One region of the Mesorhizobium sp. Primo-A genome, then DNA from elsewhere that is predicted to be linked to it. Evidence: predicted binding sites of a transcription regulator. Region 1 holds the regulator's gene; each other region holds the start of a gene.

Evidence for each region. The regulator PhoB, encoded in region 1, activates phosphate uptake and scavenging genes when phosphate is short. The targets are predictions, from matches to a motif close to TGTCATNNANCTGTCAT.
Region 2: a site for PhoB is predicted at 1,548-1,564, ahead of phnF (phosphonate metabolism transcriptional regulator PhnF). Genes of this name have one in related genera too.
Region 3: a site for PhoB is predicted at 4,645-4,661, ahead of ugpB (sn-glycerol-3-phosphate ABC transporter substrate-binding protein UgpB). Genes of this name have one in related genera too.

Annotation. Positions count from the first base shown of each region.
Region 1 is NZ_RZTG01000010.1:57,307-67,802, reverse strand. It holds gene EOC83_RS19250 (sugar ABC transporter permease) at 1-968, opposite strand, end outside; gene xylF (D-xylose ABC transporter substrate-binding protein) at 1,111-2,151, opposite strand; gene EOC83_RS19240 (ROK family protein) at 2,421-3,668, shown strand; gene phoB (phosphate regulon transcriptional regulator PhoB) at 3,685-4,374, opposite strand; gene phoU (phosphate signaling complex protein PhoU) at 4,391-5,098, opposite strand; gene pstB (phosphate ABC transporter ATP-binding protein PstB) at 5,125-5,943, opposite strand; gene pstA (phosphate ABC transporter permease PstA) at 5,961-7,277, opposite strand; gene pstC (phosphate ABC transporter permease subunit PstC) at 7,274-8,740, opposite strand; gene EOC83_RS19210 (substrate-binding domain-containing protein) at 8,837-9,865, opposite strand; gene EOC83_RS19205 (PAS domain-containing protein) at 10,378-10,496, opposite strand, start outside.
Region 2 is NZ_RZTG01000016.1:24,045-34,540, reverse strand. It holds gene EOC83_RS26795 (zinc-binding alcohol dehydrogenase family protein) at 1-683, shown strand, start outside; gene phnF (phosphonate metabolism transcriptional regulator PhnF) at 761-1,510, opposite strand; gene phnG (phosphonate C-P lyase system protein PhnG) at 1,643-2,104, shown strand; gene phnH (phosphonate C-P lyase system protein PhnH) at 2,104-2,715, shown strand; gene EOC83_RS26775 (carbon-phosphorus lyase complex subunit PhnI) at 2,717-3,829, shown strand; gene fosX (FosX/FosE/FosI family fosfomycin resistance hydrolase) at 3,826-4,245, shown strand; gene EOC83_RS32900 (hypothetical protein) at 4,248-4,457, opposite strand; gene EOC83_RS26760 (alpha-D-ribose 1-methylphosphonate 5-phosphate C-P-lyase PhnJ) at 4,523-5,422, shown strand; gene phnK (phosphonate C-P lyase system protein PhnK) at 5,419-6,195, shown strand; gene phnL (phosphonate C-P lyase system protein PhnL) at 6,404-7,111, shown strand; gene EOC83_RS26740 (DapH/DapD/GlmU-related protein) at 7,108-7,725, shown strand; gene phnC (phosphonate ABC transporter ATP-binding protein) at 8,100-8,957, shown strand; gene phnD (phosphonate ABC transporter substrate-binding protein) at 9,050-9,958, shown strand; gene phnE (phosphonate ABC transporter, permease protein PhnE) at 10,016-10,496, shown strand, end outside.
Region 3 is NZ_RZTG01000010.1:200,784-211,279, reverse strand. It holds gene EOC83_RS19960 (ABC transporter ATP-binding protein) at 1-229, shown strand, start outside; gene EOC83_RS19955 (sn-glycerol-3-phosphate import ATP-binding protein UgpC) at 266-1,327, opposite strand; gene ugpE (sn-glycerol-3-phosphate ABC transporter permease UgpE) at 1,335-2,183, opposite strand; gene ugpA (sn-glycerol-3-phosphate ABC transporter permease UgpA) at 2,193-3,113, opposite strand; gene ugpB (sn-glycerol-3-phosphate ABC transporter substrate-binding protein UgpB) at 3,271-4,581, opposite strand; gene EOC83_RS19935 (EAL domain-containing protein) at 4,943-7,375, shown strand; gene EOC83_RS19930 (TlpA disulfide reductase family protein) at 7,377-8,066, opposite strand; gene argH (argininosuccinate lyase) at 8,102-9,502, shown strand; gene EOC83_RS19920 (lipoprotein) at 9,654-9,860, shown strand; gene lysA (diaminopimelate decarboxylase) at 9,923-10,496, shown strand, end outside.

The DNA of each region.
Region 1 (10,496 bases):
CGGCCGAAACGGGTGCGGTTGGTGATGAAGGTCATGACCAGCCCGACGGCGACCGCCATCAGCACCGGTATGGCGATACCGTGGGCGATGAACAGGCCGCCTTCGGGAACGGTGATGTTGTTGGCGGCCGCATATCTGTTCACGATGCCGATCGGCCAGGGGTAGGAGTTGGCGAGCCAGACCGCACCCATGATGGCGCCGCAGGTGACGACACCGAGCAGCGCCTCGGCCCAGATCGGACGTAGCGGAAAACGGAAACGCTTGCGCTGCACCCGCCCGTTGAACAGCCCAAACACCACGGCGAGGCAGGCGACGATCCCGACAACCCAGCTCCAGGTTGCGCCGATCGATCCCGCCGGCCCGCCGCCCATCAGCTGAAAGGTGGCGTTAAGCGGCGCCACGGTCTGGCCTGATGTGACCCACCAGGCAGCACCGCGCCAGACCAGCAGGCCGCCCAGCGTCACGATAAAGGCGGGCACTTCGAGATAGGCGATGACGAAGCCTTGAAAGGCGCCGATCAACAGGCCGAGCGCCAGGCCGATGACCAGCGCCAGGGCCCAGATCCACGGATTGCCGAGTTCGAGCCCGACAAAACGCACCAGGAAATGCACCTGGGCAAATCCCATCACCATGCCGATCAGGCCCTCGGCGGAACCGACCGACAGGTCGATGTTGCGCATGACGATGACCAGCACCATGCCGCAGGCCATGATGGCGACCGCGGATGTCTGCACCGACAGGTTCCACAGATTGCGCGGCGTGAGAAAGGTGCGGCTGTCGAAATCGAGCGGGTTGACGCCGAGGCGCAGGCTGGAAATGACATGCAGCCCAATCCAGATGACCAGCAGCGCGCCGATCATGCCGAGCATCCGGGTGTCGATCTCGGTCGCCTTCAGGAACCGGGCGACGGCGCCGAGTTCCGACGCGCGCGCCGTATCGGCCTGCGGGTTGGACGTCGTGTCGGTCATGATTTCCTCCCACCGGCTGGCCGTCTGACGCGCATGCCGGAGCCCAGCCTAGAAGCTATCCGCATGATGCGGAAACACAATTCTTTGAGAAAACGCCGCGGCTTTTGGGCCGCGGCGTTCAGATATTTCGAAGTGGTCCGGATCAGTTACAGGCCGCGACGGTGCCGGCAGCGACACCCGCGCAGACTTCGTCCTTCTTGATCCAGCCAGCGTCGATGACGACGTTGAGATTGTCCTTGGTGATGGCAACCGGAGTCAGGAACAGCGACTTGACGGTGTTGCCGCCCGGCGTCGTGAAGTCCTTGGCGCCGGCGATGTCGCTCGTCTTCTTGCCGTCGGCCAGTTGCGAGGCGATCTCGGCGGCATTCTTGCCGAGCTCGCGCGCGTCCTTCCACACCGACACGGTTTGCGTGCCCAGGGCGATGCGGTTCAGCGCGGCGTGGTCGCCGTCCTGCCCCGAGACCGGCACGGTGCCGGCCAAGCCTTGAGCCGTCAGCGCCGCGACGACGCCACCGGCAGTGCCGTCATTGGCCGCGACCACCGCGTCGACCTTGTTGTCGTTGGCGGTCAGGAACTGTTCCATGTTCTTCTGGGCGTTGGCGGGCAGCCAGCCATCCGTGTAGGCTTCGCCGACATTCTTGATCTTGCCGCTGTCAATGGCTTCCTTGAGCACTTCCATCGAGCCCGAGAACAGGAAGTCGGCATTGGGATCGGCACCGGAGCCCTTGATGAAGACGTAGTTGCCTTCCGGCTTGACCTTGAACACTTCGCGGGCCTGCATGCGGCCGACTTCCTTGTTGTCGAAGGTCAGATAGAAAACATCCTTGTTCTCGATCAACCGGTCATAGCCGACGACCGGAATGCCTTCGTCCAGGGCTTTCTGCACGGCCGGGCCGATGGCCGAAGCATCCTGCGCCAGGATGATCAGGGAATTGGCGCCCTGCGAGATCAGGCTTTCGACGTCCGTAAGCTGCTTGCCGGGATTGGACTGCGCATCGGCGGAGATGTACTTGTCGCCGGCGGCCTCGATCGCCGTCTTCATGGCGGCCTCGTCGGTCTTCCAGCGTTCCTCCTGGAAGTTGGACCACGAAACGCCGACGACTTTGTCCTTCGCCTGCGCGACAGACGCGAGCGTCAGCGACATGGCGGCACCCGCCAGGATGGCGGCTGTGAATCTTTTCATATTATCCTCCCTGCGCCGCGTATGGCGCGACCAAACTGGCCCGAAGGCCGGCACAAAGGCCCTATTTTTTCGAGCCTCGAAAAAATACTGGGCCAACGCCCGAACGCTGTCAACATCGATTCTGATGGATTTTGATGTCGTTTCGAATTTTTTTCGGGCCTCGGAATAAATAAATGACACGGCGCGCGGCTTCTGCCAGTATTTGACCGCGTCACCGACAGCGTTCCAGGGCAGGAAGAACCGCGGCGACCGGGAGGATATGAAAGAGCATGTCGGTCGGAATCCGCCACGACGATTTGCGCCGCCGCAACCGCGCGATGGTGATCGCGGCGGTGCGCCGCGCCGGACAGCCGTCGCGCACCGAGATCGCCGCAACCACAAGCCTCAGCCATTCGACGATCTCGGCGATCTCATCCGACCTGATCGTCGAAGGTATCCTGACCGAAAGCAAGCCGAGCGAGGCCGGCTCGCTCAAACGCGGCCGTCCGCAGGTCGGCCTCAGCCTCAATCCGGAAGCGGCCGCGGTAATGACCGTGGTGCTGTCGCTGAACTTCCTCTCGGTCGCCGTCATCGACTATGCCGGCCAGGTAATATCCGAGGAACAGCGCCGGCTCGACACGCTGACGATGTCGCGCGACTCGCTGATCGGTGAGTGCACGGCAATCGTGCGGCGCCGCCTGGAAGATCCCGACCTGGACGTGCGCAGCATCGCCCGTATCGCGCTGGCCGTCCAGGGCATCACCGACACCCGTGCCCGCGCCATGCTGTGGTCGCCGATCACGCCGCACACCGACATCGCCTTCGCCGACATATTCGAAGACGAGTTCGGCATCCCAGCCATTATGGAGAACGATTGCAACATGATGGCGGTGGCGCTGCGCTGGCGCGACCCCGATCGTTACCGCGACGATTTCATCGCTATCCTTTTGTCGCACGGCATCGGCATGGGGCTGGTGCTGAAGGGCGAATTGTTCACCGGCACCCATTCCTCGGGCGGCGAATTCGGCCACATGATTCATCGGCCGAACGGGGCGCTGTGTCGCTGCGGACGGCGCGGCTGCGTCGAAGCCTATGCCGGCAATTATGCCATCTGGCGCAACGCGCGGCAGATGGGCGAGGATGCAGAACCCGTCGCCGATGTCAGCGATGCCGACATGCGCGCCCTGGCTGCCGCCGCCCGCGAAAGGGACGGACCCGAACGGGAAGCCTATCGCAAGGCCGGCGAAGCGCTCGGCTACGGCCTCGGCAGCCTGTTCGCGCTGATCGATCCGGCGCCGGTCGCCATGGTCGGCGTCAGCGCCGCCGCCTTCGACCTGATCGAGCCGGCATTGCGGCAAGCGATTGCCCAGACCGCCGGCGGCCAGCATTCCAAGTCGATTTCCTTCGACACCGAGCCGAACGAACTGCCGCTGATCCGCGAAGGCTGCGCCATGCGGGCGCTAATCTTCGTCGATCAGGAGATTTTTGCGCCGGGCGTGCAGGCGAGATCCGGTCTCGGCGGCAAGAACGTGGCGTGAGTTCAAACGAGGGAGTTCAGTCCTCGCGAATGGCGTAACCCGCCCCACGGATGGTGCGGATGACATCGGGCATACGGCCGTTGTTGACCGCCTTGCGCAGCCGGCCGACATGCACATCGACCGTGCGTTCGTCGATGTAGATCGTCTCGCCCCAGACATTGTCGAGCAGTTGGCTGCGCGAGAACACGCGGCCTGGATGGCGCATCATGAATTCAAGCAGGCGGAATTCCGTCGGCCCGAGCCGGATTTCGCTCTTCTTGCGATAGACACGGTGCGATTCGCGATCGAGCACGATATCGCCGACCTTGAGCACGCTGGACAGCACTTCCGGCTTGGCCCGGCGCAGCAGCGCCTTGACCCTGGCCATGAACTCCGGCGTCGAGAAAGGCTTGACCAGATAGTCGTCGGCACCGGTCGAGAGGCCGCGCACGCGGTCGCTTTCCTCGCCTCGCGCGGTCAGCATGATGATCGGCAGCCGCTCGGTCTCGGGACGCATCCTTAGCCGGCGGCAGAGTTCGATACCGGAAACCGCAGGCACCATCCAGTCGAGCACCAGAAGGTCTGGAACGTTCTCCTGCAGCCGGATTTCGGCCTCGTCGCCGCGCGTCACCACCTCGACCTGGTAACCTTCGGATTCGAGATTGTAGCGGAGCAGCACGCCTAGCGGCTCCTCATCCTCCACCACCATGATGCGTGGCGCGATCATCGGCTGGTCACCCCTGTCATGCCGCTGGCGCGGACATTGCCGTCTCGTCCTGCTTCGGACGGTTGGCTGGCAACTGCGTGCCGGTCAAAACATAATAGGCATTTTCGGCGATGTTGGTCACGTGGTCGCCGATCCGCTCGAGGTTCTTGGCGCAAAACAACAGGTGCGTGCACGCCGTGATGTTGCGCGGATCTTCCATCATGTAGGTCAGAAGTTCGCGGAACACCGATGTGTATTTGACGTCGATGCGTTCATCATTGTTTCTGAGCGTGGCAAGCGCTGCCGCGTCAGCGGCGGCATACTCGTCGACGACCCCCTGCACCTGGATCAGCACCAGCTGCGCCATTGCGTCGATCGAATGCGAAAGGTCGTGCGGCGTGACGCTCAGCCCGACAGTGCCGACGCGCTTGGCGATGTTCTTGGCAAGGTCGCCGATGCGCTCGAGGTCGCCGGCCATGCGGATCGAACCGACCACCGCACGCAGATCGTTGGCCATTGGCTGGCGCTTGGCGATCAGCGTGATGGCACGATCGTCCAGCTCGCGCTGGCGTGCATCCATGATGGCGTCGTCGGAAACCACCCGCTGCGCCAGCGCATTGTCCGAATTGAGCAAAGCCCTGGTCGAGCCACCGACCATCGAGCGGGCGAGATCGCCCATGTCGCGGATCAGCTGGCTGATCTGCTCCAGATCCTCATCGAAAGATGCAACGGTATGTTCACCCATGATCTTCGTCCCTCATATGCCAGAGATCAGCCGAACCGGCCGGTGATGTAGTCCTGGGTGCGTTTGTCGTCGGGGGTGGTGAACATCTTGTCGGTGGCGCCCTCCTCGACCAGATAGCCAAGATGGAACATCGCGGTGCGCTGCGACACGCGCGCTGCCTGCTGCATCGAATGGGTGACGATGACGATCGTATAGTTCTGACGCAGTTCGTCGATCAGTTCCTCGACGCGAGCGGTGGCGATCGGGTCGAGCGCCGAACACGGTTCGTCCATCAGGATCACCTCGGGCGACACGGCGATGGCGCGTGCAATGCACAGGCGCTGCTGCTGGCCACCGGAAAGACCCGTGCCAGGTTCCTGCAAACGGTCCTTGACCTCGTTCCAGATCGCCGCCTTCTTCAGGCTGGACTCGACGATCTGATCCATGTCGGCCTTGCGCTTGGCCAATCCGTGGATGCGCGGACCATAGGCGACGTTCTCGTAGATCGACTTTGGGAACGGATTGGGTTTCTGGAACACCATGCCGACGCGCGCCCTGAGTTCGACGACATCGATGTTCTTGTCGTAGATGTCCTCTTCGTCGAGCGTGATCTTGCCGGTTACCCGTGCTGAATCGATGGTGTCGTTCATGCGGTTGAGGCAGCGCAGGAAGGTGGACTTGCCGCAGCCGGAGGGGCCGATCAGCGCCGTCACCTGGTTCAGGCGGACGTCGAGATCGACGTCGAACAGCGCCTGCTTCTCGCCGTAGAACACGCCGACCTTGTCGCCGCGCATTTTTATCACTTCGTTCGACTTCATCTTGTCGCCCACTGCGTTTTCAAGGGACTGTTCGGTCATGATGTTCATACCAAAATGCCTTTTTTCTACCAGCGCCGCTCGAACCGACGCCGAAGCACGATCGCGGTGATGTTCATGGCCATGAGGAAGACGAGCAGGATGATGATGGCGCCGGACATACGCTCGACGAAGGCGCGTTCGGCCTCGTTCGCCCACATATAGATCTGCACCGGCAGCGCGGTGGCCGGATCGAAAGGCGTCGTCGGTGGATCGGCGACGAAGGCGACCATGCCGATCAACAGCAGCGGCGCGGTTTCGCCGAGCGCGCGCGCAAGACCGATGATGGTGCCGGTGAGGATGCCGGGCGCGGCAAGCGGCAGGATGTGCTGGAACACCATCTGCATCTTGGAGGCGCCAAGGCCGAGAGCTGCCGAGCGGATCGACGGCGGCACCGCGGCAAGCGCGGCGCGCGTCGCGATGATGATCGTCGGCAGCGTCATCAGCGTCAGCACCAGGCCACCGACGAAAGCGGCGGAGCGTGGCATGCCCAGGAAATTGATAAACACCGCGAGGCCGAGCAAGCCGAAGACGATTGACGGCACTGCGGCCAGATTGTTGATGTTGACCTCGATAAGGTCGGTGAAACGGTTCTTCTTGGCGAATTCCTCCAGATAGATGGAGGCGGCGACGCCGATCGGCAGCGCGAGCAGCAGCACGATCACCATCATATAAAGCGAGCCGATGATCGCCACGCCCATGCCCGAGGTTTCCGGGCGGCTGGAGGCGCCGTAGGTGAACAGGCCGCTGTTGAAGTGCTCGGCCATCGCGCCCTCGGCCTTGAGCTTGTTCATCCAGGTGATCTGCTGGTCCGAGACCTTGCGTCGCGCTTCCTCGACACTGAGGTCGATCTGGCCCTTGAAAGCCGAGTCGAGATTGGCGGCGGCGAGGATGTTGACGTCGCGTGTCGTGCCGATCACCGAGGGATCGGCGGCAACGATGTCGCGCAACTGGACGCGGGCGCCTTCCGAAAGGAAGCCCTTGAGCTTCTGGATCATCGGCTTGTCATCAGGAGAGATGCCGAGCTTGGCCACCAGCGCGTTTTCTGCGAGCTTGGGATAATTCGCCTTGATCAGAACGCTCGGATCGGTTGCGCGCTTGCCGGAAGGATCGATCACCTTCTCGTCGAACGTGATCGGCAGCGATACCGTCGTCTGCCAGAAGGCGGTGTAGCCTTTCGAGACGATGGTGATCAGCATGATTGCCAGGAACGCCAGGCCTACGGAAATCGCCACGACGCCATAGATGCGGAAACGGCGTTCGGCGGCGTAACGGGCCTTCAGGCCGATGTCGCGGCGCGGATGGGCCGCCGGCCTGACCATCGTATCCATGGGAATGTCGGTCATTCGTACTGCTCCCGATATTTGCGCACGATGTAGAGCGCGACGATGTTCATCACCAGCGTCAGCGTGAACAGCGTCAGCCCGAGCGCGAAGGCGACCAGCGTCTGCGGCGAATTGAACTCGAGGTCGCCGGTGAGCTGGTTGACGATCTTGACGGTGATGGTCGTCATCGCCTCGAACGGGTTGATGGTGAGGTTGGCGGCGACGCCCGCCGCCAGCACGACAATCATCGTTTCGCCGATGGCGCGCGAGGCAGTCAGCAGGATGGCGCCGACGATGCCGGGCAGTGCCGCCGGCAGGATCACCCGCTTGATCGTCTCGGAGCGGGTCGCGCCGAGGCCGAGCGACCCGTCGCGCATGGCGCGCGGCACCGCGGTTATGATGTCGTCTGAGAGAGAGGAGACGACCGGGATCAGCATGACGCCCATGACCAGGCCGGCGGTGAAGATGCTCTGGCCCTGGATGAACGGCGAGCCGCCGGTCAGCGCCGCTGACAGGTCGCGCAGGAACGGCCCAAGCGTGACGACGGCGAAGATGCCGTAGACGATGGTCGGTATGCCGGCCAGCAGTTCAAGCGCCGGCTTGACCACCGAGCGCACCCTGGGCGTTGCGTATTCGGCCATGTAGACAGCCGACATCAGCCCGACCGGCACCGCAACCAGCAGCGCGACGGCGGCGATATAGAGCGTGCCGGCAAGAAGCGGGATCAGGCCGAACTGGCCCTGGCTGCCGCCCGAACCGGCAGCGGCAAAACGCGGATCCCAGACCGTGCCGAAGAAGAAACTCATCGGCGAGACGCTCTCGAAGAAGGTGATCGTCTGGAACAGCATCGAAAGCACGATGCCGACGGTGGTCAGGATGGCGATGGTGGAGGCGGCAAGCAGCCCCCACAGCATCAACCGCTCGACATTGTTGCGCGCCCTGGCGCGCGGCTCGATCTGCCTGAGCGCATAGAAGGCGCCGGCGATCGAGGAAGCCAGAATGACAATGGCGCCGAACAGGCCGAGCCGGTCCTGGACCTTGTTCGCCTCGACGGCGATCGGGATCATGTAATCCTGTGTGTCGCTCGCCAGTGCCACGCCCTTGGCGGCGAGCAGCGGCTGCAACTCGGCAAAGCTGGCAGGCATTGCGGCCAGTGTGCCAGCATCGAGTTTGCGCAGGCCCCTGGCGAGGCTCTTTACCAGGCTGACATCCAGTGCCTCGCTGGCAACCTTGCTGTCGACGGTACGCTCGGGCAAGGCAGCGTGGATGTGCCGGTCAAGATAGACCGAAGAACCGACGGCCCAGACGGCAAGCAGCAAAAGAGCAGGCAGGACGGCGAGCAGGAAGGCCCACCAGCCGTGATAGTGGGCACGCGAATGCGGCTTGACTTTGCCATTGTCCTGGGCCGCGGCACGCTGCCGGCCGATGAAAAAGGCAACCAGGCCGACGGCAACGACGATGGCCAGTACGAGCAAGGACGACATGGACCCACCCCAAGGGAAATTCTAACGCAGCCACCATTGCGGCCTGCGGTGAAACCGGGGCGCGGATTTGACCCGCACCCCGGTTCGGCAGCTTGATTACATCGACTTTCCGGCGGCGAAAGCGTCACGCTGGGCCTGACGCTCGGCATCCGGAGCAGCAACGAGGCCGTATTCGGCGAGCGGGCTTTCCGGGCCAACCATCTGGTCGTCGAGGAAGAACTCGACATATTCCTTGAGGCCGGGAACGACGCCCAGATGCGCCTTCTTGACGTAGAAGAACAGCGGGCGCGAGACGGGATACTTGCCGCTGGCAATCGTCTCGGTCGAAGGCACGATACCTTCCACGGTGGCGACCTTCAGCTTGTCGGCATTGTTCTCATAGAAGGCGAGGCCGAACACGCCGACGCCGGTCTTGTTGGAGTCGATGCGGGCGAGCGTCTCGGTATAGTCGCCATCGATGTCGACGGCCTTGCCGTCCTTGCGGATGGCAATGCAGGTTTTGCCGATTTCCTTGTCGTCGGCAATGCCGGCGGCCTTGAGAGCAGCCTTGTCACAGCCGGCATCGAGGAGCTTGGTCTCGAACACTTCGCGCGTGCCGTGCTTTTCGCCCGGAATGTAGGCGGCGATGTCCCAGTCGGGCAGCTTCGGATTGACCTGGCTCCACTTGGTGTTCGGATTGTCGACGAGCTTGCCGTCGACGACCAGCTTGGCCGCGAGCGCCTTGTAGATGTCGGCGGGAACCAGCGCCCAGTCCGGGCCCTTGATGTCGGTGGCGAAGACGATGCCGTCATAGCCGATCCGGACTTCCTGGACTTCCTTCACGCCGGCGGCGGCGCAGGACTTGAGTTCGTCCGCCTTGATCGGACGCGACGAGTTGGCGATGTCGATCGTGTCTTCGCCGACGCCCTTGCAGAATTCCTTGATGCCGGCGCCGCTGCCGCCGGATTCGACGACCGGGGTCTTGAAGTTGGTGAACGTTTCGCCGAACTGCTCGGCAACGATCTTGGCATAAGGTAACACGGTCGATGATCCGGCGACCTGGATCTGGTCGCGCGCGGCGGCGAAGCCGGACGACGCGGCGAGCGCAAGCGCAGCGGCCGACGCCGTATAGAGGAATTTCTTCATGTGGCCTGCTCCTGTTCGGAAGATGGTCTCTCGGCGCTCGTCAGTCGGCGCCCGCTGAGGCCAATAGCCTTCGATTATAACAGTCGCATGACAGTTTGATGTCACCCCGGTAACGCGTCATCGCGATGAGCAAAACGCCGCCTGGCCGGCACTGAACACGCAGCCCGGCTTTGTCCCCGGAATCAGAGACTTGCTCCGCTTGGGGCCGAGATTGGCCAGCGATTTGGGGTTAGCCGGCCTTTACGAAAAAAAGCCGGACGGGAGCGCGTTGCTCTCAGCCAGACGGTGTCATGGCCGGGCCATCGCCGAAAACAGGTCCGTTGGGGTAGGTTGACGCTGTCTCATGCCGGCGGTCGCTGCTCCCGCCCGTAACTGGAAAGGGAGGAATCGAACGCCGCCATTGTCTCGGCTGGATACAACCTTTGATATGGTGCGATCGCACCATAGTCTTGGCCGCTGGCAGGGCGCGAATCTTCGCCGTATTCCCGGCACTCGGACAGGCAGGACCGGCCCTACCCGGCGTTGCGCTGAGCCTGCCGGCTGGCGCCGACCCAGCGCTCGACCTTCTCGAGCAGCGCCCGGGGACTGATCGGCTTGGGCAGATAGTCGTCCATGCCTGCCTCCAGGCAGC
Region 2 (10,496 bases), on a different contig from region 1:
GCGACGGCGCCATGTGCGAACGCATCCTGGTGCCGGCGCAAAATCTCTATCCGGCCAACGGCCTTTCGCTGGCCGACGCCGCTGCCGTCGAGTTCCTGGCCATCGGCGCGCATGCCGTGCGGCGCGCCCGCGCCGACCCCGGCGCCCACACGCTGGTCATCGGCGCCGGCCCGATCGGGCTCGGCACCGCCATCTTCGCCCGCATCGCCGGGCTCGACGTGACGCTGCTCGACATGAGCAGTGAAAGGCTCGCCTTCGCTGGAAACGAGCTTGGTTTCCAGACCCTAGACGGCTCGCGCGGCGCGGTGCCCGATCTGATCAGGGAAGCGACATCAGGCGAAGGCTTCGATGTGGTCTTCGACGCCACCGGCAACACCCAGTCGGTGCAGTCGGCCTTCGCCCATGTCGCGCATGGCGGAACGCTGGTGCTGGTCTCCGTCGTCAAGGACGACATCAGCTTTTCCGATCCGGAATTCCACAAGCGCGAGATGACGCTGATCGGCAGCCGCAACGCGCTGCGCGCCGACTTCGACCATGTCGCCGCCTCGATCCGCAACGGGGCCGTACCACTGGCCAAGCTCGTCACACACCGCACCACACTCGCCGCCACGCCGCGCGATCTGGCTCGTTGGGCGCATGAGAAATCCGGCCTGATCAAGGCTGTGATCGAGGTGGGGTTATAACATGGCAGGCGGCGAAGCCGGTCCTCAAATGCGCCGCCGCTGGCAAGTGAATGCGGCCGAGCTGGGCCGGGCACTCCCTACAGCGCCGACAGCTTCAGCTCCACCCGTTCGGCCGGAAAGCGCGACTCGGAAAACTGGATCGGCTGGCCGTCCGGCGTGACGTTGACGGCAACCGTGACCAGCACGATGGCGCCCGGCTGCAGGTCGAGGTCGGCAAGGTCCGCCGCATCGGCATGGCGCGCCGACAGCACGGTCGATTGCCTGAGATAGTCGTCTATGCCGAACCGCGCCAGCGATGCGGTGATCGAGCCTGTTTCCCCCATCGCGGCATCGATGCCGGCAAAGCGCCGGGCCTCGAACCAGCCGGCAGCGCGCGACACCGGCCGTCCGTCGGCTTCGCCGCGCGTTTCCAACCGGATCACATCGGCTCCCTTGGGAAGACCCAGTCCCTCGGCGACGCGCTGGCTGGCCGGCTCGACCGACGAGGCGAGCAGGACGATGTGCCGTTCCGTCGTTTGCCCTTGCAGCCCTGTCGAAAAACGTGTGCGCGCCCCGATCGGATAGGACAGCCGCTTGCGCGACAGTACGAAGGTGCCGCGCCCCTGCTCGGCCCGCAGCACGCCTTCCCTTACAAGGGCTGATATGGCGTTGCGCACCGTGTGACGGTTGACGCCATAGCGTTCTGCCAGCGCCACCTCCGGCGGCAGCGCTGCATTCTCCGTGAAATCGCCGATGGCGATCGCATGTAGGATCTTGTCGGCGATCTGCCGCCACAGCGAAACGCCACTGCGCCGCTCGATGCTGTCCGCTAACAGCCGCCCGACCATCATTGCCCCAACCTTCCAGCGCCCAGTCTTCTATCGCTGTCATCCACCCGTCATGGACACGCGTTAGATAATAGATATAATTTGTATAGTTGTCTACATCAATAGACAAATTAACAAAGAGGAATGCTGCTGATGCGAGGACAGGAAGCCCGCGACCAGGCCGAGCGCAAAGCCGCCATGGCAACCCTTACGCAATCCAGCGGCGATGACATCGTACGGCTCTGGAATGAGGCCGGACTGCCTTCGGACGCCGAGCTGTTGCGCGGCCCCGAAACCGGCCTTGTCACCCTGCGCGGCCGCATCGGCGGCGGCGGCGCCCCTTTCAATGTCGGCGAGGCGACCGTCACCCGCGCCACGGTCAGGCTACCCACCGGACAGGTCGGCCATTGCTATGCGCTTGGCCGCGACAAGCAGAAGGCGAAGCTGGCGGCTATCGCCGACGCCCTATGGCAGGACCCTGCCCGCCGCAATGAGGTCGAGACCGGACTGATAGCGCCTCTGCGGTCGGCTCTGACCTTGGCGCACGAAAAACGCCGCGCCGAGACGGCGGCAACGAAGGTCGATTTCTTCACCATGGTTCGCGGAGAAGACTGATGGACATTGCAGCGCAATCGATCGAGGGCGGGTTCGCCGATCCGGTCTTCAACGCCCAGACCGTGTTCCGCGCCGTGATGGACGCAATGGCTCGGCCGGGCAGCGTGCAACCGCTGCCGGCCTTCGCCCGCCCGCCGGTGCCGCTCTCGGCTACCGCCGGCGCCATCGCACTGGCGCTGTGCGACAATGACACGCCGCTCTGGCTCGACCCGGCTTTGCAGGCCTCCACCGCGATCAGATCGTGGCTTGGGTTCCATACCGGCGCGCCATTGGCCAACACACCGGCCGATGCGCATTTCGCCTTGGTCGCAGCACCTGCCGAGATGATGGCGCTCGATGGCTTTTCGCAGGGCACGCAGGATTATCCCGACCGCTCGACCACGCTGATCCTGCAGGTCAGCGATCTGGTCTCCGGCACGCCGCTATTGCTCGAAGGTCCCGGCATCGAAACCAGCGCCACGATCGCGCCGGCGCAGATGCCACGCCATTTCGTCGAGCAGTGGAAGCAGAATATCAAGCGCTTTCCGCGCGGCGTCGACATCATCCTCGCCACATCAGGCGGCATCGCCTGCCTACCGCGCACGACGCGCATCAAGACGATGGAGGCGTAAGATGTATGTCGCGGTAAAAGGTGGCGAAGCGGCAATCGCCAACGCCCACAGCCTGCTGGCCGACCGCCGGCGTGGCGACCGTTCGGTGCCCGCCCTTCGTCTCGACCAGATCGTCGAGCAGCTGGCGCTCGGCGTCGACCGGGTGATGAGCGAAGGCTCGCTCTATGATCGTGAACTGGCCGCGCTCGCCATCGTCCAGGCGCGCGGCGACATGATCGAGGCGATCTTCCTGGTGCGCGCCTACCGCACCACGCTGCCGCGCTTCGGCTACTCCAGGCCCATCGACACCGCCAACATGCTGGTCGAGCGGCGCGTCTCGGCGACCTACAAGGATCTGCCCGGCGGCCAGTTGCTCGGACCGACCTTCGACTACACCCACCGGCTGCTCGATCCCGAGCTTGCCGCCGGCGCCGATGTCGCCGAGCCCTTGCTGCGCGACACGGAAGCGCAAGCCATGCCGCGCGTCTCGGCGATCCTCGCCCGCGAAGGCTTGATCGAACCGGATGGCGACATGCCGCAGGATCATGTCCCCGGCGACATCACCCGCGAGCCGCTCGAATTCCCGATGGCGCGCGACATCCGCCTGCAGGCGCTGTCACGCGGCGATGAAGGGTTCCTGCTGGCGCTCGGCTATTCCACCCAGCGCGGCTATGCCCGCAACCACCCCTTCGTCGGCGAGATCCGCATCGGCGAAGTCGAGTTGGAGCTCGACGTGCCCGAACTGCCCTTCTCGGTGCCGCTCGGCACTGTCCGCGTCACCGAATGCCAGATGGTCAACCAGTTCAAAGGCTCGGCCAAGGCGCCGCCGCAATTCACCCGCGGCTACGGCCTGGTCTTCGGCCAGAGCGAACGCAAGGCGATGGCCGTGGCACTCTGCGACCGGGCGCTGCGCGCGAAGGAGCTCGGCGAGGATGTCGTCGCCGCGGCCCAGGACGAGGAGTTCGTCATCTCGCACTCCGACAATGTCCAGGCGACCGGCTTCGTCGAGCATCTGAAGCTGCCGCACTATGTCGATTTCCAGGCCGAACTCGATCTCGTGCGCCGCATGCGTGCCGAATATGACGCCCGCCAAAACCCCGTGAAGGTCGAAGAGAAGCGGGAGGCCGCGGAATGATCGAGGGCCTTTCCCACATGACCTTCATCGTCCGCGATCTCGAGCGGATGACCGAAATCCTCGAGGGCGTATTCGACGCACGCGAAGTCTATGTCAGCGACGCCAGGCAGTTCTCGCTGTCGCCCGAAAAATTCTTCCTGATCGGTGACATCTGGGTCGCCATCATGGAGGGCGAACCCTTGCCGGAGCGCAGCTACAACCACATCGCCTTCAAGATCGATGACGCCGATTTCGACCGCTATGCCGAGCGCATCGGCAGGCTCGGCCTCGACATGCGCCCGCCGCGCCCGCGCGTCGAGGGTGAAGGCCGCTCGATCTATTTCTACGACGAAGACAACCACATGTTCGAACTGCACACCGGCACGCTCAATGAGCGGCTGGCGCGCTATGCCAGGGGATCGGAGGCTGCGGAATGAATTTAGTGCCCGACGCCACCATGGCCGCCACCATCGTGGGAATGACCGCCATAGCCGTCATACCCGGAGTAATCACCATTGCCGACGCCCACGGACTCACCTTGAGAGCCTTCTTTGGGGCCGGGCAGAATCATGCGCCGAAGGAAGAAGAGAACGACGCCGGCGAACACCACCAACAGAATTCCGAGATGCATCCATCCGGTCGAGTTCATCTGAATTCGCCCCTGTATCCGCGTCCTGGACGCCAATTCGATAGCACAATGTGGATGTGATCGCCATGACCGACATCGCCACCTACAACTTCGCCTATCTCGACGAGCAGACCAAAAGGATGATCCGCCGGGCGATCCTCAAGGGCATCGCCATTCCCGGCTACCAGGTGCCGTTCGCTTCGCGCGAAATGCCGATGCCCTACGGCTGGGGCACCGGCGGCGTCCAGGTCACCGCTTCGATCATCGGCCCGGACGATGTGCTGAAGGTCATCGACCAGGGCGCCGACGACACCACCAATGCGGTGTCGATCCGCGCCTTCTTCAAGAAGGTCGCCAATGTCGCGGTGACGACCGACACTGCCAGCGCCACAATCATCCAGACCCGCCACCGCATTCCCGAGCATCCGCTGACGGCGGCCCAGGTGCTGGTCTACCAGGTGCCGATCCCCGAACCCCTGCGCTTCCTCGAACCGCGCGAGACCGAAACGCGCAAAATGCACGCGCTGGAGGAATATGGCCTCATGCACGTCAAGCTCTACGAGGACATCGCCAAGCACGGCCGCATCGCCACCACCTATGCCTATCCGGTCAAGGTCGAGGGCCGCTATGTGATGGACCCCTCGCCGACGCCGAAATTCGACAATCCCAAGATGCACCGCTCGCCGGCCCTGCAGCTGTTTGGCGCCGGCCGCGAAAAGCGCATCTACGCGGTGCCGCCTTTCACCGAAGTGGTCAGCCTCGACTTCGAGGATCATCCGTTCGAGGTCCAGACCTTCGACCAGCCCTGCGCGCTGTGCGCGGCCGAGAACGTCTATCTCGACGAAGTCATCCTCGACGACCATGGCGGCCACATGTTCGTCTGCTCCGACACGGACCATTGCGAGAAGCGGCGAGCGGACGGCTATCGCGGCCATCTTGCCCCGGAAAACCATCTTGCCTCGGGAACAAGGGAGCCGGCGCAATGACCGACGAACCGCTGCTGCGTGTCGCAGCACTTTCTAAATTCTACGGTTCGCGCGTCGGCTGCGACAACGTCTCCTTCGACCTGTGGCCGGGCGAAGTCCTGGCTGTCGTCGGCGAATCCGGCTCCGGCAAGACGACGCTGCTCAACTGCCTGTCGACCCGGCTGCTGCCGAGCTCCGGCACCGCCAGCTACCGCATGCGCGACGGCCAGTTCCGCGAGCTCTACCGCATGAGCGAGGCCGAGCGCCGCTTCCTGATGCGCACCGACTGGGGTTTTGTCCATCAGAACCCCGCCGACGGCCTGCGCATGACGGTGTCGGCGGGCGCCAATGTCGGCGAGCGGCTGATGGCGGTCGGCGACCGTCACTACGGCAGGATCCGCGCCACCGCCGTCGACTGGCTGTCGCGCGTCGAGATCGACGAGGACCGCATCGACGACGAGCCCCGCGCCTTTTCCGGCGGCATGCGCCAGCGCCTGCAGATTGCCCGCAACCTCGTCACCGGGCCGCGCCTGGTGTTCATGGATGAGCCAACAGGCGGCCTCGATGTCTCGGTGCAAGCCCGCCTGCTCGACCTGCTGCGTGGTCTGGTCACCGATCTCGGTCTGGCGGCCATCGTCGTCACCCACGACCTTGCCGTGGCGCGGCTCTTGTCGCAGCGCATGATGGTGATGAAGGACGGCCGCGTCGTCGAAAGCGGCCTCACCGACCGCGTGCTCGACGACCCGCGCGCGCCTTACACGCAATTGCTTGTTTCCTCGATTTTGCAGGTTTGACGATGGCGCCAAGGCACCCCCCTCTGGCCTGCCGGCCATCTCCCCCTCAAGGGGGGAGATTGGCTATCGTCCTCGGTTTCGCCACTCTCCAACGTTGCAGAACAAGCGCAACGAGAAAGCTGCCGATCTCCCCCCTTGAGGGGGAGATGCCTGGCAAGGCAGAGGGAGGCGTTGGCCCGCAAACGAACGACAATTGGAGGCCCTTCTGATGGCAACCCCCCTCGTTGTCTCCGACGTCGCCAAGAGTTTCACCATGCACCTGCGCGACGGCATCAAACTGCCTGTTGTCGCCGGTGTCTCGTTCTCGATCAGGGCTGGCGAATGCACCGTGCTCGGCGGTCCTTCCGGTGCCGGCAAGAGCTCGATCCTGAAGATGCTCTACGGCAACTACGCCGTCGACGAAGGCCAGATCATCGTCACGCATGATGATGGGCTGATCGACCTCGCCACCGCCAGCCCGCGCACCGTGCTGGCCATACGCCGGCAAACGATCGGCTATGTCAGCCAGTTCCTGCGCACCGTGCCGCGCGTCTCGGCGCTCGACGTCGTCGCCGAACCGCTGGTCGAGCGCGGCGAGAATCGCGAAGCCGCAAGGGACAAGGCGCGCGCCTTGCTGGCGCAGCTCAACCTGCCGGAGAAACTCTGGGCTTTGCCGCCTGCGACCTTCTCCGGCGGCGAGCAGCAGCGCGTCAACATCGCGCGCGGCTTCATCACCGAGCATCCGATCCTGCTGCTCGACGAGCCGACAGCCTCGCTCGATGCCAGGAACCGCGATGTCGTGATCGAACTCATCGCCGCCAAGAAGGCTGCAGGTGTCGCCCTGCTCGGCATCTTCCATGACCACGATGTACGCGAGGCGGTTGCCGACCGCATCATCGACGTCACCGCTTTCGCGCCCGGAAAAATCGCCGCATGACCAGGAAATTGTCCGAGACGCCGCTGGTCCACCCGACGGCGGATGTACAGAATTCGACGCTCGGCCGCTGGACCGAGATCGCCGACCGTAGCCGGGTCTCGGAAAGCGAACTTGGCGACTATTCCTACATGATGCAGGACTGCTCGGTCTGGTGTGCGACGATCGGCAAGTTCGCCAACATCGCGGCCAGCGTGCGCATCAACGCCACCAACCACCCGACCTGGCGGCCGACGCTGCATCACTTCACCTATCGCGCCTCGGACTACTGGGACGATGCCGAGCACGAGAGCGAATTCTTCGCCCAACGCCGCGCCAAGCGGGTCACCATCGGCCACGACACCTGGCTTGGTCACGGCTCGACCATCCTGCCCGGTGTCACCATCGGCGATGGCGCCGCGGTCGGCGCCGGCGCTGTCGTCTCGAAAGATGTAGCGCCCTATACGATCGTCGCCGGCGTGCCGGCAAAGCCGATCCGCGAGCGCTTCGATCGCCGCACGGCCGAACGCTACCAGGCGCTGGCCTGGTGGGACTGGGACCATGCAAGGCTGCGGGCCGCGTTGGATGACTTCCGGGAGCTCGAGGCCGAGGCGTTCTTGGAGAAATATGGCGGATAGCGACGCCAGGAACGGGCTGTCACTGACGCTGGGCAGCGGGGGCAAACCGCCCCCGCCCCTGCTATCCGCATGACGTGCCTCTCGACACCGGCATCGACGCCATGACGGCCCTTGTCTGGAACGCCTGAAGGACGGCCTCGCCATCGCCGGCGCGCGACGGGCGAGTATATGCGCATCAAGTGGTGCCGTCTGGCCACCGGCGCCAGCTCGCCAGGCCTGCATTCCACATCACCTTCGACTGCTGATCCTGGGCCGGCCGCAGACTCCGGCCTGTGGAGCGTAACAAAACTGACATCATCGCGACACGGCAGGTTCATGTGGCTGCGTTAGGCGAGAGCCTGACGATCAATGGTCCCGGACTGGAACCTGCCCCCATGCCAGCAAATTCCGCCACGCTCGAAATCCGCGGTGTCACCCGACGATTTGGCAAGAACACTGCCGTCAGCGACATCAACATCGCGATCCCGCAGGGTCAGATGGTTGGCATTATCGGCCGTTCGGGCGCCGGCAAATCAACCCTCCTTCGCATGATCAACCGTCTCATCGATCCCAGCCAGGGGTCGATTTTTTTTGACGGCGCCGAGGTCTCGAAGCTGAGCGGTTCGCCGCTGCGGCGCTGGCAGCGTGACTGCGCCATGATCTTCCAGCAGTTCAACCTGGTGCCGCGCCTCGACGTGCTGACCAATGTGCTGCTCGGCAAGCTGAACCACCGCTCGACCATCACCAACCTGTTCGGCATGTTCTCCCGCGCCGAATGCGCCGAGGCGGTCGCGGCACTCGAGCGGCTCGACATCGTCCGCACCGCGCTGCAGCCCGCCGGCACCTTGTCGGGCGGCCAGCAGCAGCGCGTCGCCATCGCTCGTGCCATGATGCAGCAGCCCAGAGTGATCCTCGCCGACGAGCCGATCGCCTCGCTCGACCCGCTCAACGCCAAGGTGGTGATGGATTCGCTGCAGGACATCAATTTGCGCGAAGGCATCACCGTCGTCACCAATCTGCACACGCTGGACACCGCCCGCACCTACTGCAACCGCATCATCGGCATGGCTGCCGGCAAGGTCGTCTTCGACGGCCCGCCGGAAGAGCTCAACCGCGAGGCGGTGCGCCTCGTCTACGGCGCCGACAGCAATGGCCAGGAAATCTCCGAGGCCATCACCTCGACCAGCGTTGCCTTCAGCCGAAAGATCGCCGCATCCGCCGGACCGCTCGAGCCCGCATTCCCGGGATATTGAGAGCGGTTGGGATCGCCAGCCCACGTCAAGGGCACCTGTCAAAATCGATAACGCTGCCGGCGCGGGGCCGGAACCTACAGGAGAAATATCCAATGTTCAGGAAGATGGTCTTTGGCGCCGTTTCGGTGCTCGCCATGGCGACCAGCATGGCCCATGCCGCCGACATGAAGGAATTTCGCGTCGGCATTCTCGGCGGCGAAAACGAAACCGACCGGCTGCGCAACTACCAGTGCCTCGCCGACCATTTGAAGGCCGAATTCGGCTTCGAAAAGGTCTCGCTGTTCCCCGCCGCCGACTATGACGGCGTCATCCAGGGCCTGCTCGGCGGCACGCTCGACTTCGCCGAACTCGGCGCTTCCGGCTACGCCAGCGTCGCTCTCAAGGACCCGAAGGCGGTCACCCCGATCCTCACCACCCAGCAGACCGACGGCGCCACCGGCTATTATTCGATCGGCCTGGCGCTGAAATCCTCCGGCATCACCGACATCAAGTCGGCCAAGGGCAAGAAGCTCGGCTACGCCGATCCGGATTCTACCTCCGGCTACCTGATCCCGCTGACCCAGATCCCGAAGGATACCGGCGCTTCGAACGAAACCTTCTTCGCCTCGACCCAGTTCAACGGCGGTCACGAGAACAACGTCCTGGCCGTGCGTGACGGCAAGGTCGACGTGGCGGTGGACGATTCTTCCGGCATCGGCGACTTCAAGGACGGCTACACCTCCGGCACCTTCCACAAGGAAGTCGCCAAGGGCGCCGTCGACCCCAACGACTTCGTCGAAGTCTGGCGCTCGGGTCTGATCCCGAACGGCCCGCTGGTCGTGCGCACCGCGCTCGGCGACGAAATGACCGCCAAGCTCGCCGACTTCTTCACGCAGTTGCCGAAGAAGGACAAGGCTTGCTTCGAAGGCGTCGAGGGCGGCGACTTTACCGGCTACGTCCCGGTTAAGGCGGACTTCTACAACGTCATCGTCGAAGCCCGTAAGGCAGCCATCGGCGGCTAACGGCGAAACCAGGAAGGGCGGCGTCGAGAAAACGCCGCCCTTCTTGCATGTCCGATCATGACCCTTTCCGTGACAGCCCCTTCCGGCGCCACTCACCAGATGGCCGACGCCTGGCGTCGCCAGACGTCCTTGCGCCGGCTCTACACCGCCATCGGTGTCGGCCTGCTCATCACCGCGCTCGGCAGCACCATGTGGTTCGCCGACGAGGCCAATGCCGGGCATTTCTTCGACCGGTTGCCGCATTTGCTGGATTTCCTGAGCTGGCTCGTCCCCAAGGACTGGAACGATGTCTGGCGGGCGATGTTCGACATCACTTCCCCGCATGACACCGGTACCCAGGAATTCAATTTTCCGCTTGGCCGCGCCTATGTCTGGGGCAGCTTCTACATCCCCGAATATTTCGAGCTGATGCTGACCACGCTCAACGTGGCGCTGGTCTCGACCTTCATCGGCTTCGTCTTCGCCGTGCCGTTCTCCTTCATCGCGGCGCGCAATTTGACGCCGCATCCGGTGCTGCGGCTGATCGTCAAGCGCCTCA
Region 3 (10,496 bases), 140 kb from region 1:
CGAGGGTATGTCCGGCACCTCGGACATGCTGTTCGGCGAGGTGACGGAATCCGAATTCGCCGGCTCGATGTGCACGGTCGCGGTGCGGCTCTTGAACAATGCCGATCCGCCCGATGCGGCAGCGATCGGCAACACGCCGCTGGTCCTGCGCAAACCGGGCATGGACGCGCCGGCGGTCGGCGAGATCGTCCGGCTGACTGTATCGGGAAAGGCGCATGTCTTCGCCTGAACGCCGCGTGGGTGGAGCGTAGGCATATCTTTCTGATTAGCCGACGCGCTTTCCGGCCTGATCGAACCAGTGCAGCTTTTCTGCCTTGGCAACCACGCGCAATTGGTTGCCAACCGTGGCGGTGGCGCGACCCGCGACCCGCACGACGATCCTGCTGCCACCTGCAGCGCAGTGAAGGAAACTTTCGGCGCCTACCGGTTCGACTGCCTCGACCAGCGCCGGCAGGATGAGCGCGCCGGACGGTGCCTCGGACCCGAAGGTGACGTCGGCATCCTCGGGGCGGAAGCCGAGCGTGACGGCGTTCGCAGGCGCAAATTCAATCGTCTTGCCATCAGCCAGCGCCGGACCAGCCGGCCCTTGCGAAAGGGGCAGGAGATTCATCGGCGGCGCGCCAATGAAGGAAGCGACGAAGGTCGAGGCCGGCCTTTCGTAGACGTCGAGCGGCGCCCCCATTTGTTCGACCAGTCCGGCATTCATGACGACGAGGATGTCGGCCAACGTCATCGCCTCGAGCTGGTCATGTGTGACATAGACCGACGTGACGCCAAGCGAGCGCTGCAGGTTCTTTATCTCGACGCGCATCTGGCCACGCAATTTGGCATCGAGATTGGAAAGCGGCTCGTCGAAAAGGAAAACCCTCGGATTGCGCACAATGGCACGACCCATGGCGACACGCTGGCGCTGGCCGCCGGAAAGCTCGCGCGGGCGGCGGTCGAGCAGCGCCGAAAGTTCCAGTATTTTCGCCGTCGCGCGGACCCGGCTGTCGATCTCATCTTTCGGCGTGCCGCGGTTGCGCAGCCCATAGGCCATGTTGTCGTAGACTTTCATATGCGGATAGAGCGCGTAGTTCTGGAACACCATGGCGATGTCACGCTCGGTCGGACCGGTTGAATTTACGATCTTGCCGTCGATCGCAACTGTTCCCGAGGAGATGGTTTCAAGCCCGGCGATCATTCTGAGCAGCGTGGACTTGCCGCAACCCGACGGGCCGACCAGCACGCAAAGCTCCTTGTCGGGAACCGCGATTGAAACGCCCTTCACGGCCTCGAAACCGCTGGGGTAGACCTTCTTCACATCCTTCAGATCGACGGTCGCCATCAGCTTCTCACTTTTCGGAATCGACCAGGCCGCGAACGAACCAGCGTTGCATCAGCACCACGACCAGGATCGGCGGCACGATGGCCAGCATCGCTGTAACCATGACCAGGTGCCATTGCGTATCGGCATCGGCGAAGGAGACCATCTTTCTGAGCGCGATGACGATCGTGTTCATGTTGCTGCTGTTGGTGACGAGCAACGGCCACAGATACTGTGTCCAGCCATAAATGAAGAGGATGACGAACAGCGCCGCGATATTTGTCCGCGACAGCGGCAACAGGATATCGAAGAAGAAGCGCCACGGCCCCGCACCGTCGACCCGCGCCGCCTCAACCAATTCGCCAGGAATCGTCATGAAGAACTGGCGGAACAGCAGCGTGGCGGTGGCCGAGGCGATCAGCGGGATGATCAGGCCCGCATAAGTGTCGATCATGCCGAGATCGACCATCACCTTGTAGGTTGGCAGGATGCGCACCTCGACGGGGAGCATCAGGGTGATGAAGATCAGCCAGAAGAAGGTCATGCGCAGCGGAAAGCGGAAGAACACGATCGCATAGGCAGACAGGATCGAGATGAATATCTTTCCCACCGCGATGCCGAGCGCCATGATCGTCGTGTTGAGCAGCAGCCTGCCGACGCTGACGCCGCCGATGCGGCCGACACCGCCGAACAATGCCTCGCTGTAATTGTTCCAGAACTGATCGCCGGGCAGGAGCGGCAATGGCGGCCTGAGGATCGTTTGCAGCGTCTGCGTCGAGGCAACGAACGTGTAGTAGATCGGGAAGGCGACGATCAATATGCCGAGGATCAGCATGGCGTGGGCGATGACGGTGCGGAGCGGTGACTGGCCGATCATCGCTCGCCCTCAGCCGTAATGGACTTTGCGTTCCACATAGCGGAACTGGATGGCGGTGAGCGAGATGACGATGATCATCAGGATGACCGACTGCGCCGCCGAGTCACCGAGGATCAGATTGACGAAGCCGTCATTGTAGACCTTGTAGACCAGCGTCTCAGTCGTCTTGCCCGGACCGCCCCCGGTGACGGCATGGACGATGCCGAACGTGTCGAACAGGGCATAGACGGTGTTGACGACCAGCAGGAAGAAGGTCGTCGGCGCAAGCAGCGGGAAGACGATGGTCCAGAATCGCTTGGTCTCGCCGGCGCCGTCCATGGCCGCCGCCTCGATCAAGGCTTTCGGCACCGCCTGCAGGCCGGCGACGAAGAACAGGAAATTGTAGCTGATCTGCTTCCAGGCAGCGGCGGACACCAGCAGGATCATGGCGTGGGTGCCATTGAGCAGTGGATCCCAGGCGATGCCGAAACTCCTCAGCATGTAGGCCAGCGACCCGATCGAAGGGTTGAAGAGGAATAGCCACAGCATACCGGCAATCGCCGGCGCCACCGCGTAGGGCCAGATCAAGAGCGTGCGGTAGAGACCTTTGCCGCGCACCACCTTCTCTGCCATGACCGCCAGCAGGAGCGCCACGCACATGGCGACGATAGCGGTCGCAAGGGAAAACACCACCGTGACCTTGATCGAGTTCAGGTAGGCCGGATCGGCAAGCACTTTCCTGAAATTGGCGAACCAGACGAACTTGGTCCTCAGCCCGAACGGATCCTGCCTGAGCATGGATTGGTAGAACGCCTGACCGGCCGGCCAGTAGAAAAAAACGAGCGTGATGGCCAGTTGCGGCGCCACAAGCAGGTAGGGAAGGACCTTGTTGGGGAACACGACGCGAGGGGTCACGGAGCCACTCCGAGGTGATGAGGCGGGGGGCACCATGCGGCACCCCTCTCCGCCAAGATGGCTTTGATGAGCGTTTCGGACTGGGCATCATCGACCATTGGCGAAATCGCAAGGCACGGCAAAACTCCCCTCACGAGGGGAGATGCCCGGCGGGACAGATGGGTGCGCCGTAGAGCAAGGACCTGCGCTCGCTCTAATTCCCCAGCGCTTCCTTGATCGCGGCATTGCCACGCGTAACCGCATTGTCGAGCGCCTGCTGCGCGGTCTGCTGGCCGGCGAGCATCTTCTCGAACTCCTCGTTCTGGATATCGCGCACCTGCGGCAGATTCGGCAGACGTACGCCCTTGGAATTGTCGGTCGGCGTCTTACCCGTCATCTGCAGGATCGGGGTCTCGCGGCCGACATTCTTGTCATAGAAACCGGACTTCTTGGTCGCTTCATAAGCCGCCAGCGTTACCGGCAGATAACCCGACTTCTGGTGCAGGTATTCTTGCACCTCGGTCTTCGACAGGTAGGCGAAGAAGGCCGCGACGCCCTTGTATTCCTCATCGGATTTGTCCGCGAAAACCCACAGGCTGGCGCCACCCGGCGTCGTGTTCTGCGGCGCACCCTTGGCGTCGCTGTCATACGGCAATTGGCCAATGCCGTAATTCATGCCGGACTTGACGATATCGCCAAGTCCGCCGGACGATTCGGTCATGATCCCGCATTCGCCCGCAAGGAAGATCTGCTTGGCTTCGGAGGTGCGGCCGCCATATTTGAAGGTGCCGTCCTTGGCGAGGTCCGCCAGCGCCTGGAAATGGTTGACGAAAATCGGCGCGTTGATCTTGAGCTCGACATCGCCGCCGGCCAGACCGTTCTGCTGGGTGGCCCATGACACGTCATTCCAGGCCGCGAAATTCTCCAGATGTATCCAGGTCAGCCAGGTCGAGGTGTAGCCGCAGGCGGCCGCGCCGCTCGCCTTGATCTTCTTGGCGTCTTCCCACACTTCATTCCAGGTCTTGGGTGGGCTATCGACGTCGAGACCAGCCTTCTTGAAGATATCCTTGTTGTAATAAAGGATCGGCGAGGAGGAGTTGTAGGGGAAGGAGAGCATGGTGCCGTCCGGCTTCGAATAATAGCCGACTATGCCTGGCAGATACTGGCTCTTGTCGAAGGTCATTCCAGCGCTGGTCAACACATCGGCTGCGGGCTTGATGGCACCTTCGGCCGCCATCATCACGCCGGTGCCGACGTCGAACACCTGGATGATGTCTGGCGCCTGGCCCGCGCGGTAGGCGGCAATGCCGGCATTCAGCGTCTCGGGATACGTGCCTTTGAACACCGGAACGAGCTCATAGTCGCTCTGGCTGGCATTGAAATCTTTGGAGATCTTGTCGACGACTTCGGCATTGGCGCCAGTCATGGCGTGCCACCAACTGATCTGCGTGACGGCAAAAGCGGAGGTTGAGGAAAGCGTCATAAAGGTAGCGGCAACACCGGCCGCGAAGCCGAAGGACTTCATGTTTCATCTCCCGTTTGTCATTGGCGAAAGGGGGCACTCCCGCGAAGGCAATATGTGTCGCTCATGACAATCAGACAACGGTTTTGTTGCAGATCGACGAACTTCACCCTTTACCTGACGCAACGCTCGTCTCCGCTTGGAGGCATGGGAAGCGATGCGGTTAGCCGGCTTAGCGCGACGACAAGCGCGCCAGGAACCACCGTCGGGACCGTCAAGCTGGCTTTCGGCGTGTCAGCCCTGATTGCAGCCGCAGCAACCCGAAGAGACACGCCAAGGTTGCAGCCGACTTTATCGATCCCTCAACGGCAACGCGCTACTCAATCCTGCTGCCCTGTTTATTTCCAAAGCTCAGGTGAAATAAATGCTGACGGTCTACAATTGTATCGTCAACGAACATGATCTGAGACTGGTCGCACTCGCCGCGTTGATCTGCGGAATTTCCTGCTTCTCTGCTGTCAACCTGCTTCAGCACATAAGCCGTTCCACAGATCGGAACCGGCTTGCCTGGCTGATGATCGCGGCCACTTCGACCGGCTTTGGCATCTGGGCAACGCACTTCATCGCCATGCTCGCATTCACACCGGGCATACCCAGTGCCTATGATCCGGCACTCTCCGTGCTTTCGCTCGCTGCTTCGGTCACTTTGACGGCAGCCGGCATGTGGATCGCCACCTTGCGGGATGAGTTCGACTATCATCTCGTCGGCGGCGCCGTGCTGGGCGGCGGTATCGCAGCCATGCACTACATCGGCATGGCGGCGTTCGAGGTTCAGGGCCGTATCGAGTGGAACCTGTTGCTTGTCGCCGTTTCCCTGCTGGCCGGCGTAACGCTCGCGGCGCTGGCGCTGCGTGTCGTGCAGCGCCGCCCCTCCTTGAAGGCGACATCCGGCGGCGCGGTGCTGCTGACGCTGGCGATCTGCACCCTGCATTTCATCGGGATGGGTGCCGTCTCGATCTTCCCCGATCCCTCGATCGTCATATCCGAATACACGATCGAGCCGACCTCGCAGGCTTTCGCGGCCGCCGCCGCCACACTGGTGATCCTGGTTCTGTCGGCATCGGCGCTGTGGATCGATTTGCGCTTCCGTCGCCAGAAGCTCGAGGTCGACCGCATGCACGGCCTGGCCAATGCCGCCGTGGAGGGGCTGATCGTCTGCGACGGCAACCGCATCATCAGTGCCAATGACAGCATTGCGGCACTGACGGGCAAAGCAACAGCGACCCTGAACGGAATGCAGCTTGGCGATCTCTTCGGATCCGATATCTCGGGCTTCGGCGAACAGCCGCAGGAGGCCGAATTGAGCGGTCGCGATGGCACGAGCATTCCTGTCGAGCTGATCGCCAGGAGCATCGACTACTGTGGCAAACCGCACAACGTGGTCGCGGTCCGCGACATTCGCGAGCGCAAGAAGGCGGAACAGGAGATCCTGCGGCTTGCCCATTTCGATCCATTGACCGGACTGGCCAATCGCCGCAGCTTTTCCGGCCGGCTGGAGACGGAAATCGCTGCGATGGTCCGGACCAGGAAAGGCGGCCAGCTTGCGCTTCTGCTGCTTGATCTCGACCGGTTCAAGGAGGTCAACGACCTGTATGGGCACGGCGCAGGCGACGCCATGCTGCAGAAGGTTGCGCAGTGCGCGACCGGTATCCTTCGTCCAGGGCAGATGGTGGCGCGGCTGGGCGGCGATGAGTTCGCCATCATCGCGCCGAACCTGGCCGACCCGTTGGAGGCGGGCCGTATCGCCAACGCGGTGCTGACCGCCATGCGCGAGGAAAACCGGCTCTCGGTCGGCGGCGGCCTTGTGTCGGCAAGCATCGGCATTGCGCTGTATCCGTCGGATGCCGAAAACCAGGCCAGCCTGATAAGCCACGCCGATACGGCACTCTACCGGGCCAAGACCGAAGGCAAGGACACTTACCGTTATTTCGAAGCATCGATGGGGGCCGAGGCCCGCGACAAGCGCGTCATGGAGCACGAACTGCGCCAGGCGGTCGCACGCCAGGAGTTCTATCTCGTCTACCAGCCGCAGAAAGAGATCAGCAGCGGAAAGATGGTCGGCTTCGAAGCGTTGGTCCGCTGGCGGCATCCGACTCGCGGCGACGTGTCGCCGGCCATATTCATCCCGGTGGCCGAAGACAGCGGCGCCATTGGCCAGATTGGCGAATGGGTGCTGACGGCTGCCTGCGAGGAAGCCGCCCGCTGGGAAAATCCGCTGACAGTGGCCGTCAACGTTTCGGCGGTGCAGCTCCACAACACGAATTTCAGCCGCAAGGTCCACGAAACATTGCTGAATTCCGGCCTGGCGCCCGGCAGGCTCGAGCTTGAGATCACCGAGACGGCGCTTGTCAAGGACATGCCGCGGGCGCTGGCCACCTTGCGGCAGGTCAAGGCGCTGGGCGTGCGCGTGGCCATGGACGATTTTGGAACCGGCTATTCCTCGCTCTCCAACCTCCGCGCCTTCCCCTTCGACAAGATCAAGATCGATGGCTCCTTCATCAAGTCGGTCGACAAGAACGGCCAGGTCGCGGCGATCGTGCGCGCCGTCCTGGGACTTGGACGTGGTCTCGGCCTGCCGGTTCTGGCGGAGGGGGTCGAGACGCTCGGCGAACTGAAATTCCTGGACGCCGAAGCCTGCGAGATCGGCCAGGGCTATTATATCGGCAGGCCAGCTCTCATCGAAGAATTCGGCGAGCTGACCGGTGTCGTCGCACCCGCTGTCGGCAGCAAACCCGCTACCTTGCGCGACAGAAGCGTTCTGGCCTTCGCACCGGCACCTGCGCTAGCCACACGCTAGACTAGAGGCTCTCGGGCTTGAGTGCCGTCTCGACCAGCCGCCTGGCGTCCGGCCCCGACCATTCGGCCGGGCCGTTCATATGGGCGATCAGGCAGCCCTCGCCGTCGACCAGCATGGTGACAGGAAGGCCTAGCGCCAGGCCGCGCTTCTTGAGGTCGTTGAACAGCGCCATCGTCGAATCCCGGTAATAGCCAAGCGTCGCGACGCCGGTATCGCTGAGGAACTTCTTCGGCTTCACATCGTCGCCGGCATCGACATTGACGGCGATCACTTGAAAGGCGTCGCTGCCCTTTTCCTTCTGCAGCGCATCGAGCGCCGGCATTTCGGCACGGCACGGGGCGCACCATGTCGCCCACAGATTGAGCAGCACCGTCTTGCCGGCATGATCGGCAATCGTCATCGGCTTGCCGTCCGGACCGTTGAAGGCAAGGCTCTTCAGGGATTGTGGCGGATCGGCCGGCAAAAGTGCCGCGACCTCACCGGTGGCCGAAGCCGCGACCTTCTTGGCGCGGTCGCTCTTGGCCGCGCAGGCCACGTCGTCCTTGCTCTCACCCACGGCAGCTTGTGCCGGTGCATTGTTGCCAGACCGGCTCTCGCTGACATATACCGCGACCGCGCCCGCCAGCGCGCCCGCCACCAAGGCGGCGAGGATCAGGCGCGGGGCCGGGAAGAATCTACTACCGTCTGCCATTTTCTCAAAACTGCTCCGAAGCACGGGTTATAGCCATGAGCGATAAGAAAACCAGCAACCAGATGTGGGGCGGACGTTTTGCCTCGGGTCCGGCCGCCATCATGGAAGCGATCAACGCGTCTATCTCCTTCGACCGCAAACTCTATGCGCAGGACATCAAAGGCTCGATCGCCCATAGCGAGATGCTGGCGCAAACGGGCATTATTTCGGCGGCCGATCAAGAAAAAATCGCTGACGGGCTGAACACGATCCTGAGAGAGATCGAGGCCGGCAGCTTCGAGTTCTCGACGCGGCTCGAAGACATCCACATGAACATCGAGGCGCGCCTTGCCGATCTGATCGGCCCGGCGGCCGGCCGCCTGCACACCGCCCGCTCGCGCAACGATCAGGTCGCGGTCGATTTGCGGCTCTGGGTCAAGGAGGAGTGCTTTCGCGTCGCCGAGGCGTTGAAGGGGTTGATTGAGGCGCTGCTGGAGCGGGCCGAGGAGCATGCGGCGACCGTGATGCCGGGCTTCACCCATATGCAGGCGGCCCAGCCGGTGACCTTCGGCCATCACTGCATGGCCTATGTCGAGATGTTTTCGCGCGACCTGTCGCGTGTCCGCGATGCGATCGAACGCATGGACGAAAGCCCGCTCGGTGCCGCCGCACTTGCCGGCACCAGCTTCCCGATCGACCGCCACCGGACCGCCAAGGGGCTCGGCTTCCGCGAGCCGATGCGCAATTCGCTCGACAGCGTCTCGGATCGCGATTTCGCGCTCGAGTTCCTTGCCATGGCCGCGATCTGCGCCACGCATCTGTCGCGGCTGGCCGAAGAGATCATCATCTGGTCGACGCCGCAATTCGGCTTCGTCAGGCTGTCGGACTCGTTTTCCACCGGCTCGTCGATCATGCCGCAGAAGAAGAATCCCGATGCCGCCGAACTGGTGCGCGGCAAGACCGGCCGCGTCACCGGCCATCTGGTCGGCCTGCTGACGGTGATGAAGGGCATGCCTTTGACCTATGGCAAGGACATGCAGGAAGATAAGGAATCGGTATTCGACGCCGCCGAGACGCTCGACCTGATGCTGGCGGCGATGACCGGCATGGTCTCGGACATGACGGTCAACGCAGCCGCGATGAAGAAGGCCGCCGGCTCCGGCCACGCGACAGCAACCGACCTTGCCGACTGGCTGGTGCGCACGCTCGGCCTGCCGTTCCGAGAGGCGCATCATGTCACCGGCCGGGCGGTGGCGCTGGCCGAAGACAAGAAGGTGGGGCTGGAGAAGCTTTCGCTGGAGGATCTGCAGTCGATCGATCCCGGCATCACGGCCGACATATTCTCAGTGCTGGCGGTGCAGAACTCGGTCAAGAGCCGCACCAGTTTCGGCGGCACCGCGCCGTCGGAAGTGAGGAAGCAGATCCGCGCCTGGAAAAAGCGACTGGCGAAAGCGTAATGCCGGATGTTGCGCCAGCAATATCCCGGACATGCGACCAGCAATATCCGGACGTTGCGCCAGATATTGCGACGAGCAATATCTCGGGGTGCAATGCGCCGAGAACTCGGCTAAAAGCGGCGGCTGACAAACGTTTCGGACGGATGGATCGATGACCGGAAGCAGGATTTTGGTGACGCTGACGCTGCTGGTGGCGATCGCGGCCGTCTCGGCCTGCGGCAGGAGGGGCGGTCTCGACACGCCCTATGAGGCGGCCGTGCAGGCGCGCAAGGATGCCTCGAAGGCCCATCAGCCCGTGCCGCCGGAGCCAGAAAAACCGGTCAAGGACAAGAAGTTCATCCTCGACCCGCTGATCTAGGCCGACGAGAGCGGGGCCTTCCAACCCGATCTCATCTTGCCGCAACTTCCGGAATCACTCCCGTGAACCATTTCGACTACCGCGACGGCGTGCTCCATGCCGAGGACGTGGCGATACCAGATATCGCCGCACAGGTCGGCACGCCATTCTACTGCTACTCGACGGCCACCCTGACCAGGCACTACCGGGTGTTTGCCCAGTCCTTTGCCGGGCTCGACACGCTGGTCTGCTACGCCATGAAGGCCAATTCCAACCAGGCCGTCCTGCGGACGCTGGCGAAGCTCGGCGCCGGCGCCGACGTGGTTTCGGAAGGTGAATTGCGCCGGGCGCTGGCCGCCGGCATTCCGGCCGGCAAGATCCTGTTTTCGGGCGTCGGCAAGACTGCGCGCGAAATGGACTTTGCCCTTGCCGCCGGCATTCTCTGCTTCAACGTCGAGTCCGAGCCTGAACTTGAGCTGTTGTCGGCGCGAGCCGTTGCCCTTGGCAAGGTGGCGCCGATCTCGCTGCGCATCAATCCCGATGTCGACGCCAGGACCCACAAGAAGATCTCCACCGGCAAGGCCGAGAACAAATTCGGCATCCCGTGGCAGCGGGCGCGGCAGGTCTATGCCCGCGCGGCAACGCTTCCCGGCATCA